DNA from 4 places in the Alteromonas gilva genome. Region 1 is predicted to be linked to each of the others. Evidence: predicted binding sites of a transcription regulator. Region 1 holds the regulator's gene; each other region holds the start of a gene.
The links. The regulator LexA, encoded in region 1, represses DNA repair genes until DNA is damaged. The targets are predictions, from matches to a motif close to TACTGTATNNNNATACAGTA.
Positions count from the first base shown of each region.

Region 2: the regulator LexA is predicted to act here: its motif matches at 937-956, upstream of OIK42_RS13775 (ImuA family protein).
Region 3: the regulator LexA is predicted to act here: its motif matches at 1,217-1,236, upstream of recA (recombinase RecA).
Region 4: the regulator LexA is predicted to act here: its motif matches at 1,281-1,300, upstream of recN (DNA repair protein RecN).

Region 1 is NZ_JAQQXP010000001.1:180,598-182,804, reverse strand. Features, by position in the region: gene coxB (cytochrome c oxidase subunit II) at 1-130, opposite strand, end outside; gene lexA (transcriptional repressor LexA) at 596-1,219, opposite strand; gene OIK42_RS00835 (alpha/beta hydrolase family protein) at 1,359-2,207, opposite strand, start outside.
Region 2 is NZ_JAQQXP010000002.1:6,646-8,852, forward strand. Features, by position in the region: gene OIK42_RS13770 (Y-family DNA polymerase) at 1-225, opposite strand, end outside; gene OIK42_RS13775 (ImuA family protein) at 230-928, opposite strand; gene OIK42_RS13780 (hypothetical protein) at 1,041-1,532, opposite strand; gene OIK42_RS13785 (DUF1820 family protein) at 1,578-1,901, opposite strand; gene OIK42_RS13790 (TetR/AcrR family transcriptional regulator) at 2,000-2,207, opposite strand, start outside.
Region 3 is NZ_JAQQXP010000003.1:386,762-388,968, reverse strand. Features, by position in the region: gene recA (recombinase RecA) at 79-1,110, opposite strand; gene OIK42_RS18030 (nicotinamide-nucleotide amidohydrolase family protein) at 1,278-1,805, opposite strand; gene mutS (DNA mismatch repair protein MutS) at 1,908-2,207, shown strand, end outside.
Region 4 is NZ_JAQQXP010000001.1:3,002,292-3,004,498, forward strand. Features, by position in the region: gene OIK42_RS13250 (response regulator) at 1-633, opposite strand, end outside; gene recN (DNA repair protein RecN) at 1,325-2,207, shown strand, end outside.

The sequences.
Region 1 (2,207 bases):
CAAACACTATTACTGCTATTCCCACACAAATGGAGAACATCAGCATGTGCAAATCATAAACTTGCCCACTTATTTCCGTTGCACCCCGGCGCAGGTTTAGTGATGACACCTCACCGCTCGCGGCAGCCATCGCTGCCGTGCCGGTTAAAAGCAGGATCAGTGTTGTCCAGGCTTTCAGTATGCGTATCTCGAGTCGTTTCACTCGACACCTCCGTTAGACCTGAATTTACCCACAGCTTGCAACAATGCGAGTAAAAACCAAACTGGTCTGTATTGGTTGTTATTTGAACTGCCTTTTTAATGTTTTGTGCTTACTTTGTTATTTTATTGTTAAGCACTGTATAAGAATTACTCATTGTAGCCGTAACGTCCAGTTATTTTTCGCTAAAATTAAGATTACTGGCTATTTTTTGTTCAGGGAGGACTTTTTCGGCAGGTCAGGTTAGTAAGCTTTTACTAACTTAAATTTGCCGCGCAGGCGTCGAGTATTGCGCAGGAAAGGGGAGTTTGGTGCAGATAACACCCTCAAAGACAAAAAAACCGGCCAATGCCGGTTTCAAATAAAACGAAAAGTGAGCTTATCGGGACAGGCTGATTACATCCAATCCCCATTACGAATAACGCCTACCGCAATGCCCTCTATATTGAATGGCTGATTAGCGAGGTCGACTTTTATCGGCGCAAATTCGTCATTTTCTGCATGCAGAAGTACCTCACGACCACGCTTCTCGATGCGCTTTACGGTGACATCTTCATCGACCCGGGCAACCACCACCTGGCCATTGTGCACATCAACAGTGCGATGTACCGCCAGCAGGTCGCCGTCGAGAATACCAATGTCTTTCATACTCATACCATTCACGCGCAGCAGAAAATCGGCTTTAGGATGGAACAGGTCCGGATCAACCTTATAATGCATTTCCACATGTTCCTGGGCCAGAATAGGCTCTCCCGCCGCAACCCGGCCAATCAGTGGCAGGCCTTCTTCTTCGATCTGTTCGTCAAGGGGAATATTGAGTTTTATACCCCGTGATGTCCCCGGTAGTATTTCAATCACGCCTTTTTTCGCCAGCGCTTTTAAATGTTCTTCCGCAGCATTCGCAGAGCGAAAGCCTAACTCACGGGCAATTTCGGCCCGGGTGGGCGGCATGCCGGTATCCAGCATGGTAGATTTTATTAGTTCAAGTACTTCTTGTTGCCGGGGGGTTAGTGGACGCATAAACAGCCTGTTATTCCATACAGTTGTTAGCAGTATAACGCGCGCGACTAAAATGACAAGGTATTTGTGGTAGCGTTAGTGTCGGCATAGTTTGATTGTTCGGATCTTCAGCATTTTTTATGTTAGCTGCGTGTGTCCTTTAGTCGCCGTTGGTTCTGTTATGCCATGATTCAGCACACGCCTTTATTTTATAATAGTGCCACAACGATTGGTCGTGAAAGTATCGATTTTCGCTGGGTGGAGACTCCTCAACGATTACCCGATAGCCCTTTTCAGTTAATTTATCTGCATAGACCGAAGTCATACGCCAGTCTACCACCAGGTCCTTTTTACTGTATGCAATATAGATTGTTCGATTGTCGTCATGAGGTATTTTGCTTACCCACGCAATCGGGTTAAAAGGGGTTGGTGTGCGCAAGCTGTAGTCCTGAAACGGTAAGTTTCGATAAGGGGAATTCAAATCCAATGGCGCCGAAGAAATAATTGCGCAGTGTATAGGTTTTGAATAGAAAGACATCACTCCCGCAGCGATATTTCCAGGGTGTGAACCTCCTACAATGATTACAGACTCAGCTCCAAAGTCATCAACCAACTTCTCAACAGCCTTACTCATAATTTTTATACCATCACGAGTAAATGTCACTTCTTCGCGACCTGTGGAACCGTAGAAACCAGGTGGTGTTAAAGTTAACTGTGCTAACCCTGTATTTAAAGCGAATGTAGAAAGCCGTTTATCCGTTTTTACTAAGTCATTACCGTCAACATGCTCAATGCTATGTTTTATATGTGGTAAAGGGTATTTTTTAACGCTCAAAAAGCCGTCAGCTGACCTGAAGCTAACAATCAGTAATTTATTCCAGTTTGGGCGTTCAGAGACTTGTTTTGCACCGTCATATCCAAGCATCGTGAGGCTATAACCTTTGCCGTCACGAGTAACGCTGACTTTGTATAGAGTATCTGCATATTCAGGTGAGCCAGCAGGCTGGGT
Region 2 (2,207 bases), on a different contig from region 1:
TTCGCTGAGCGGAGAATGCACGATAACTTCAGTCTGATCGTTCATCGCACTTACCTCAGCCAGGCCCATACCTGCTTTGATACCAGCGTCTACCGCCGCTTTTGAGCATTGGATAACAGTGTTTGTCTCATTATTAACGACCACGACAGTTTGCGCTGAATTGTGCTGCAGCACTTCAAACTGATCGAGTTGTAAACGCGGGAAATACACATAAAGCCACTGCATGGTGTCAGCCCACCTGATGCAAAGCGGTATCAGCGTCGTCAGCGTATTTTGCAAAGGCTTCGGCAATGGCCTGGTTCGTCATTGGCAAAGGGTTGTTGATCACAATATTGTCCAGAGGCCAGGCGCCGGTCACCCGATATATGTTTATGTGCCAGGCAGATTGTCTATAACGTAATTCAAAATCCAGACTGACCGGCAGGGTCAACGAGGTGGTTCCCGGGCGGCTAAAAACGATGACCAGGCAGTCATATTGCCTGGCTAATACCTGCAGGCGGCGGGCTGCTTTTATAGACAGCTGATCAAAATACATGATCAGGCAAGTACAGGCCTGGCTCCGCAATGCTTGTTCGCAAACCCACAAAGTATCAGTGTCATTGCCACAATGAATCACCCAGGATTGCTGACCAAACGCTTGTTGGCTCAGCCAGTTGGTGTTGAATGCCAATGCACCACGCTGTAGCCACAAAATGCGCTTTTTCGATGCTGCTTTGTCGCTGATCAACGGTGTAATAAGACTCATCTCGCCACACCCCGGGAGCACTCTGAGGCGAATGAGTCCGGCAGCCGGCGCACCGCCGACACAGGCTTGGTCGAGTTTTTTATGACCAAAAGCTATCCGCCTGCCCTGATGTTCGGCTGCAGGTTGCTCTCTCCCCCTAAAAATAAGCGGGTGTTTGGTTAGCGAGTTAAGCGATGAAGACATAAAATAATTACTGTATATATGTACAGTAATTGTAGTCAAAAAAAACGCCTTTGCAAAGAGGCGTTCATGGGTTTTTAAACATAGCGGTGGGGACTGGTATAGCCCTGAGTAACTAGCTTGCTGACGTGCTTTCCGTTTTAGTAGGCGGAAAACTCAGGCCTTTACAGGCTACAATAAAGCCATCCAGGGTATTTTTACTCCACGCCATGCGAATATCGCTGGGTTGTTCCTTGACGATCTCGCGCAATTGCTCGAGCGTTACTTCACTGTCTTTTAAGGCGGTTTTTAACGCTTCTTCAACTGACATTCCTCTGTCCATACAGTACACCGCCACAGCGCTGATCTTTTCGAACATAGGATGAAGCACTTCGAAAGGCTTATTGCTGATAAGCCCGCGTTTATGCGAAGACTCCAGGCGCTCAAGCAAAAAGCTCTGTATTTGCTGAGACAGCACAACCATACTGCCACTGGCATGATTCATGCGACGCGTGTTGGCTCTCAGGTTGTTCTCACTGATGAGGAGTTGCTTTTGTAAGTTTTGAATTTTAAATCCAAAAAACACCAGTAAAACCACCAGTGCTGCAAAGATTGCAAATGTAATCATGCAAGGTACTTCCTATTATTTGTTCCGATGCAGTGCTACAAACGGTTATTCTTTGGGTGTATAAATTGGCCTCGGAAAGGCGGTTACTTTGTTCGACAGCTCGGTGATTTTCGCTGAGCCTTGTTTTTTTACTGCATCGATCCGCAGAACATTGTGCATTGGAATAAATGTACTGGTGACGTCGGCAAATTCTGTTTTCAGCTTATCATGCGACGGATCAACTACAATTTGACTGTGATTATCCCATACAAAGTCGCCAATCTCGACAAAACCAAACAAACCGCCTTGTGAAACCTCTCTAACGTAAAGCTCGTAATGCTCGCCATTACTGACAAACTGTACTCGATAGAGTGTACTGTTATCGGCCATGAATTTTCTCTGTAAATGCGTTATACACTAAGGTAGGCGATTATAAAGGGTTCGTGCCGGATGCTCTACTCCGGATCGATATTATATCGGTTGATCGTTTAACGCATAATTGGCTGCAGCAATGCCCGGGTGGCGATATGCAGCTCTTCTTTGCTGTCGGCTAATATACTGTTAATCGCAAAGCCTTGTACAAAGCTGGTAAGTTGTAACGCAACGGCTTCAATATTGATATCACCGCGAACGGTGAGTTGTCGCTGGGCTTGTTCCAGACAACCAATAAAAGCCAGCTGTAGTCGATCCAAATAA
Region 3 (2,207 bases), on a different contig from region 1:
ATCCTAAAGGATGGGCAAACTATAAGAAGGCTTATAGGGGGAGTTTCCAACGGATAGTTGAAACCGTGGCAGCTAACGTTAAAGCACTTCCTCTGATTCAACGTCCTCTGGCTTAACTTTTTTGGTTAACAATAATTCTGCGCGGATCTTCTGCTCAATATCCTTTGCAATATCAGTGTTCTCTTGTAAAAACTTCACGACGTTAGCTTTACCCTGGCCAATTCGATCACCGTTGTAGCTATACCACGCACCGGCTTTATCCACCAATTTCTGCTTAACACCCAGGTCAATCAATTCAGCTTCTTTGCAAATTCCCTGACCATACATAATCTGGAACTCAGCTTGTTTAAAGGGCGGAGCCACCTTATTTTTAACTACTTTAACGCGGGTTTCGTTACCGACTACCTCATCGCCCTCTTTGATTGCGCCAATACGGCGAATATCTAATCGAACAGATGAGTAGAACTTAAGGGCGTTACCGCCAGTGGTGGTCTCTGGCGAACCAAACATTACACCAATCTTCATCCGGATTTGGTTAATGAATATGCAAAGCGTATTTGAGCGTTTAATATTTGCCGTTAACTTACGCAGTGCCTGAGACATTAAGCGTGCTTGCAAACCAACGTGTGAATCGCCCATATCACCTTCGATTTCAGCTTTGGGGGTCAACGCTGCAACAGAGTCAACAATCACCACATCAACAGCGCCAGAACGCACCAGCATGTCGCAAATCTCAAGTGCCTGCTCACCGGTATCAGGTTGCGACACCAGCAAGTCATCAATGTTTACGCCTAATTTCTCAGCGTAAATCGGGTCAAGGGCATGTTCGGCATCAACGAAGGCACAGGTTTTACCCACTTTTTGTGCTTCAGCGATAACCTGCAAAGTAAGGGTGGTTTTACCCGATGACTCAGGACCATAAATTTCCACCACCCGGCCACAGGGCAATCCGCCTATACCCAGCGCAATGTCTATGGTTAATGAACCGGTAGATATAGACTCGATATCCATTGCTTTATTGTCGCCCAAACGCATAATAGCGCCTTTACCAAATTGCTTTTCAATTTGACCGACTGCTGCTGTTAACGCTTTAGATTTATTGTCGTCCACCGATGTGTCCTCGTTATTTTTTACTGTCTGCGTAATCACTACATAAAAACGTTGGCAGCTACACTGCACATCAACTTGTGATACGCGAATTAATGACGTCATACTATACTGTATAGTTATACAGTGCAATATGCATTTTATCTTTTCTCTATTTCAACACACTCATTTTAAACTGCAACGAGTCTCTGGTGCAGTGTTGATACAGCAAATTCTATTGATTGGTTTCGTACTGCAGCCCTGTCTCCGGCAAATTGCTTAACCAGTGCGTCGCTGTTGCCATTTATCGTAAAGCCAAACCACACGGTGCCCACCGGTTTCGCCTCTGAACCGCCGCCCGGGCCCGCCACACCGCTAACCGCGACCGCGCACTGGGCACCTGCATTATGCGCCGCACCGATGGCCATTTCGGTCACCACCTGAGCCGACACCGCGCCATAGGCGGTTAACGAATCTTTGCTTACATTAACCAAATGCTGTTTTGCCTCATTCGCATAAGTCACCCAGCCTTGTTTGAACCAATCAGAACTGCCGGCCACAGATGTCAGTGCATAGGCAATCCCGCCGCCGGTGCAGGACTCAGCGGTGGTGAGCGTCCACTGTTTAGCGCGCAAGGCATCACCCACGGCTAAAATCTGTGCAGATAATCCATTTAAATCAAGTTGTGAGTGTGAAACAGTTGAAAATGGCTGACTCATAGCAATAATACATTCAGTATATAAAAGCGGTATTATGCCGTGGTCTGTTCACTAATCGCAAGCAACCAGCAAGCTGAGGCATTCTTGGAATCACACACTCCGATGATGCGCCAATATCTGAATATTAAGGCGCAGCACCCCAATATTTTACTGTTTTACCGCATGGGCGACTTTTATGAGTTGTTTTATGATGATGCCAAACGGGCGGCCGAGTTACTCGATATTTCGTTGACGGCCCGCGGCAAATCCGGCGGTGACCCTATTCCAATGGCCGGTGTGCCTTACCATGCCGTAGACAGCTATCTTGCCCGGCTGGTAAAAATGGGCGAGTCAGTAGCGATTTGTGAGCAAGTGGGCGATCCGGCCACCAGCAAAGGGCCGGTAGAGCGTCAGGTCCAGCGT
Region 4 (2,207 bases), 2.8 Mb from region 1:
TTCTAACGGTGAGCACGTGCCTTGCGAGGACACCGTGATTACCTCCCAGGGCGTACGGATTTGAACCGTACTCGAAAGCCCCAGGTTTGTGGCGGCATCAATCACAGCCTGGGCAAGGCTCTTCGTAGTTGCGCACTTAAAACTATCGCGCAAAAAATGCACCACACTGCCTTGCTCACCAGCGTCGACGATTGCAGTCATTGCAGTATCCAGCGCACTTTTTGACTGTGCCTCAATACTTTTCTGGGTCGATGCACGCTCTACCGCAAGCGCTACTTTTCGTCTTAACTCATCAGGATTAACCGGCTTGATGAGATAGTCAGACCCGCCCACTTCGTAGCCTCGGCGTTTTTCATCAATAGCGTCGTTAGCACTTATAAAGATGACTTCTACTTGCTCAAAACCTGCACACTCTTTAATTTGGAGGCAGGTTTCGTAACCGTTAAGATCGGGCATCGAAACGTCAAGCAACACTACGCTTGGTTGATGCTTCCCACTCGAACACAATTCTACGGCTTGACGACCGTTACTTGCTTCGACAAAGGAGTAGTTTTCACCGAGTATTTCTTTAGTAATAAGAAGATCAATTGAGGAATCGTCAACAATGAGTATCTCTGATGCGCTGCCTGACATTTAATACCACCCGCTATTTCTAAGCCTACATTAGGGATGACATCTCATACCCCGACAGACCCATATAATACCGTGCATCAACCAGCAAGCACCATTAAACTTTAGGCCAAACGATTAAAGGGCTCGGAACAAACACGTGCCACCCAAAACTATCGTAAACACTGAATCATTCCAACACTTTTTAAAAATGCACCAAACACAAAAGACAACATAACTCATTGTTTTCATTAACATCCATACAACTTCAAAAAGCCATATTGTTATTAATAAAAATACCTATCCTGTGTAAGCAAGAAGCACTTTGTCAACAATGCGGAATTGCAGGGTTGAATAGGTGTCTTTCCCTCTGACATCCGACAGGGTAAATGTGGACAGCCGACTCAACCTAATAACTATTAGCTTATATTTTGCTTTTTTTCATGCAAAAGGCTGGTTAAGAAGATTTTTAACTTTGACAGTATGAGCTTTCAAGTCACCGTGGCGATTATTGTGGTTTAGGGTTAAGTTAAACGATATAGCAGCGGCATAGTTGAATATGCGAAACTACTGTGGCACCGTCATGGCAACTCATTGATATCTTTGTTTCTTATTCAATTCCTCAAACATCGTACAAAAAAAGCAAACATAGCTCTTTAAATTTCACAAATTACTGTATATATTTACACTACCTGTATATTTATCGAGTACGCTTATGTTATCGCACTTATCTGTCAAGAATTTTGCTGTTGTAAAAGAAATCAATATCTCATTTGAGTCAGGCATGACAGCGGTGACCGGCGAAACCGGCGCCGGTAAATCGATTGCTATTGATGCGTTAAGTTTATGCTTAGGTGAACGCGCTGAGGCATCTGCAGTACGTAAAGGCTCGGATAAAGCCGAAATTATTGCCTATTTTTCGCTGTTGGATGCGCCGCTGGCCAGAGCCTGGCTGGACGAAAACGAACTGGTGCTCGAGGATGATGCAAATACCTGTTTTATACGCCGGCTTATTTCTAAAGAAGGCCGCTCCAAAGCGTTTATAAACGGCGTGCCTGTGGCTTTACAGCAGTTAAAACACCTGGGCCAGTATTTGTTAGCTATTCATGGTCAAAACACCCATCTGCAACTGCTCAAAGATGAAGTGCAGCGTAAACTGGTAGATGACTTTGCAAATCACCATAAGCTTTTACAGGCAACCGCCGAGAGCTACAGTACCTGGCAGGAGCTCGCCAAAGAGCTGAAAGCACTAGAGCAAGCCGCCCAACAACGCACCGACCGCGAGCAATTGCTGAGCTACCAGGTAGCAGAGCTGGATGAATACGCACTGGGTGAAGATGAATTTGGTGAACTGGAAGCTGAGCACAAGCGCCTGAGTAATGGCCAGACTCTGCTTGAAGAAGCCCAAAATAGTTTTTATCACCTTTATGAAGCCGATGAGTTTAATGCGCTCTCGGCCATACAAACCAGCATTGATAAGTTGAGTAATCTGCAGGATCACGATCCGGCATTAAGTCCAATTGTGTCGATGCTGAATGATGCGGCAATACAGGTAGAAGAAGCAGCCCACGAATTGCGCGGCTATTGCGATCAGTTAG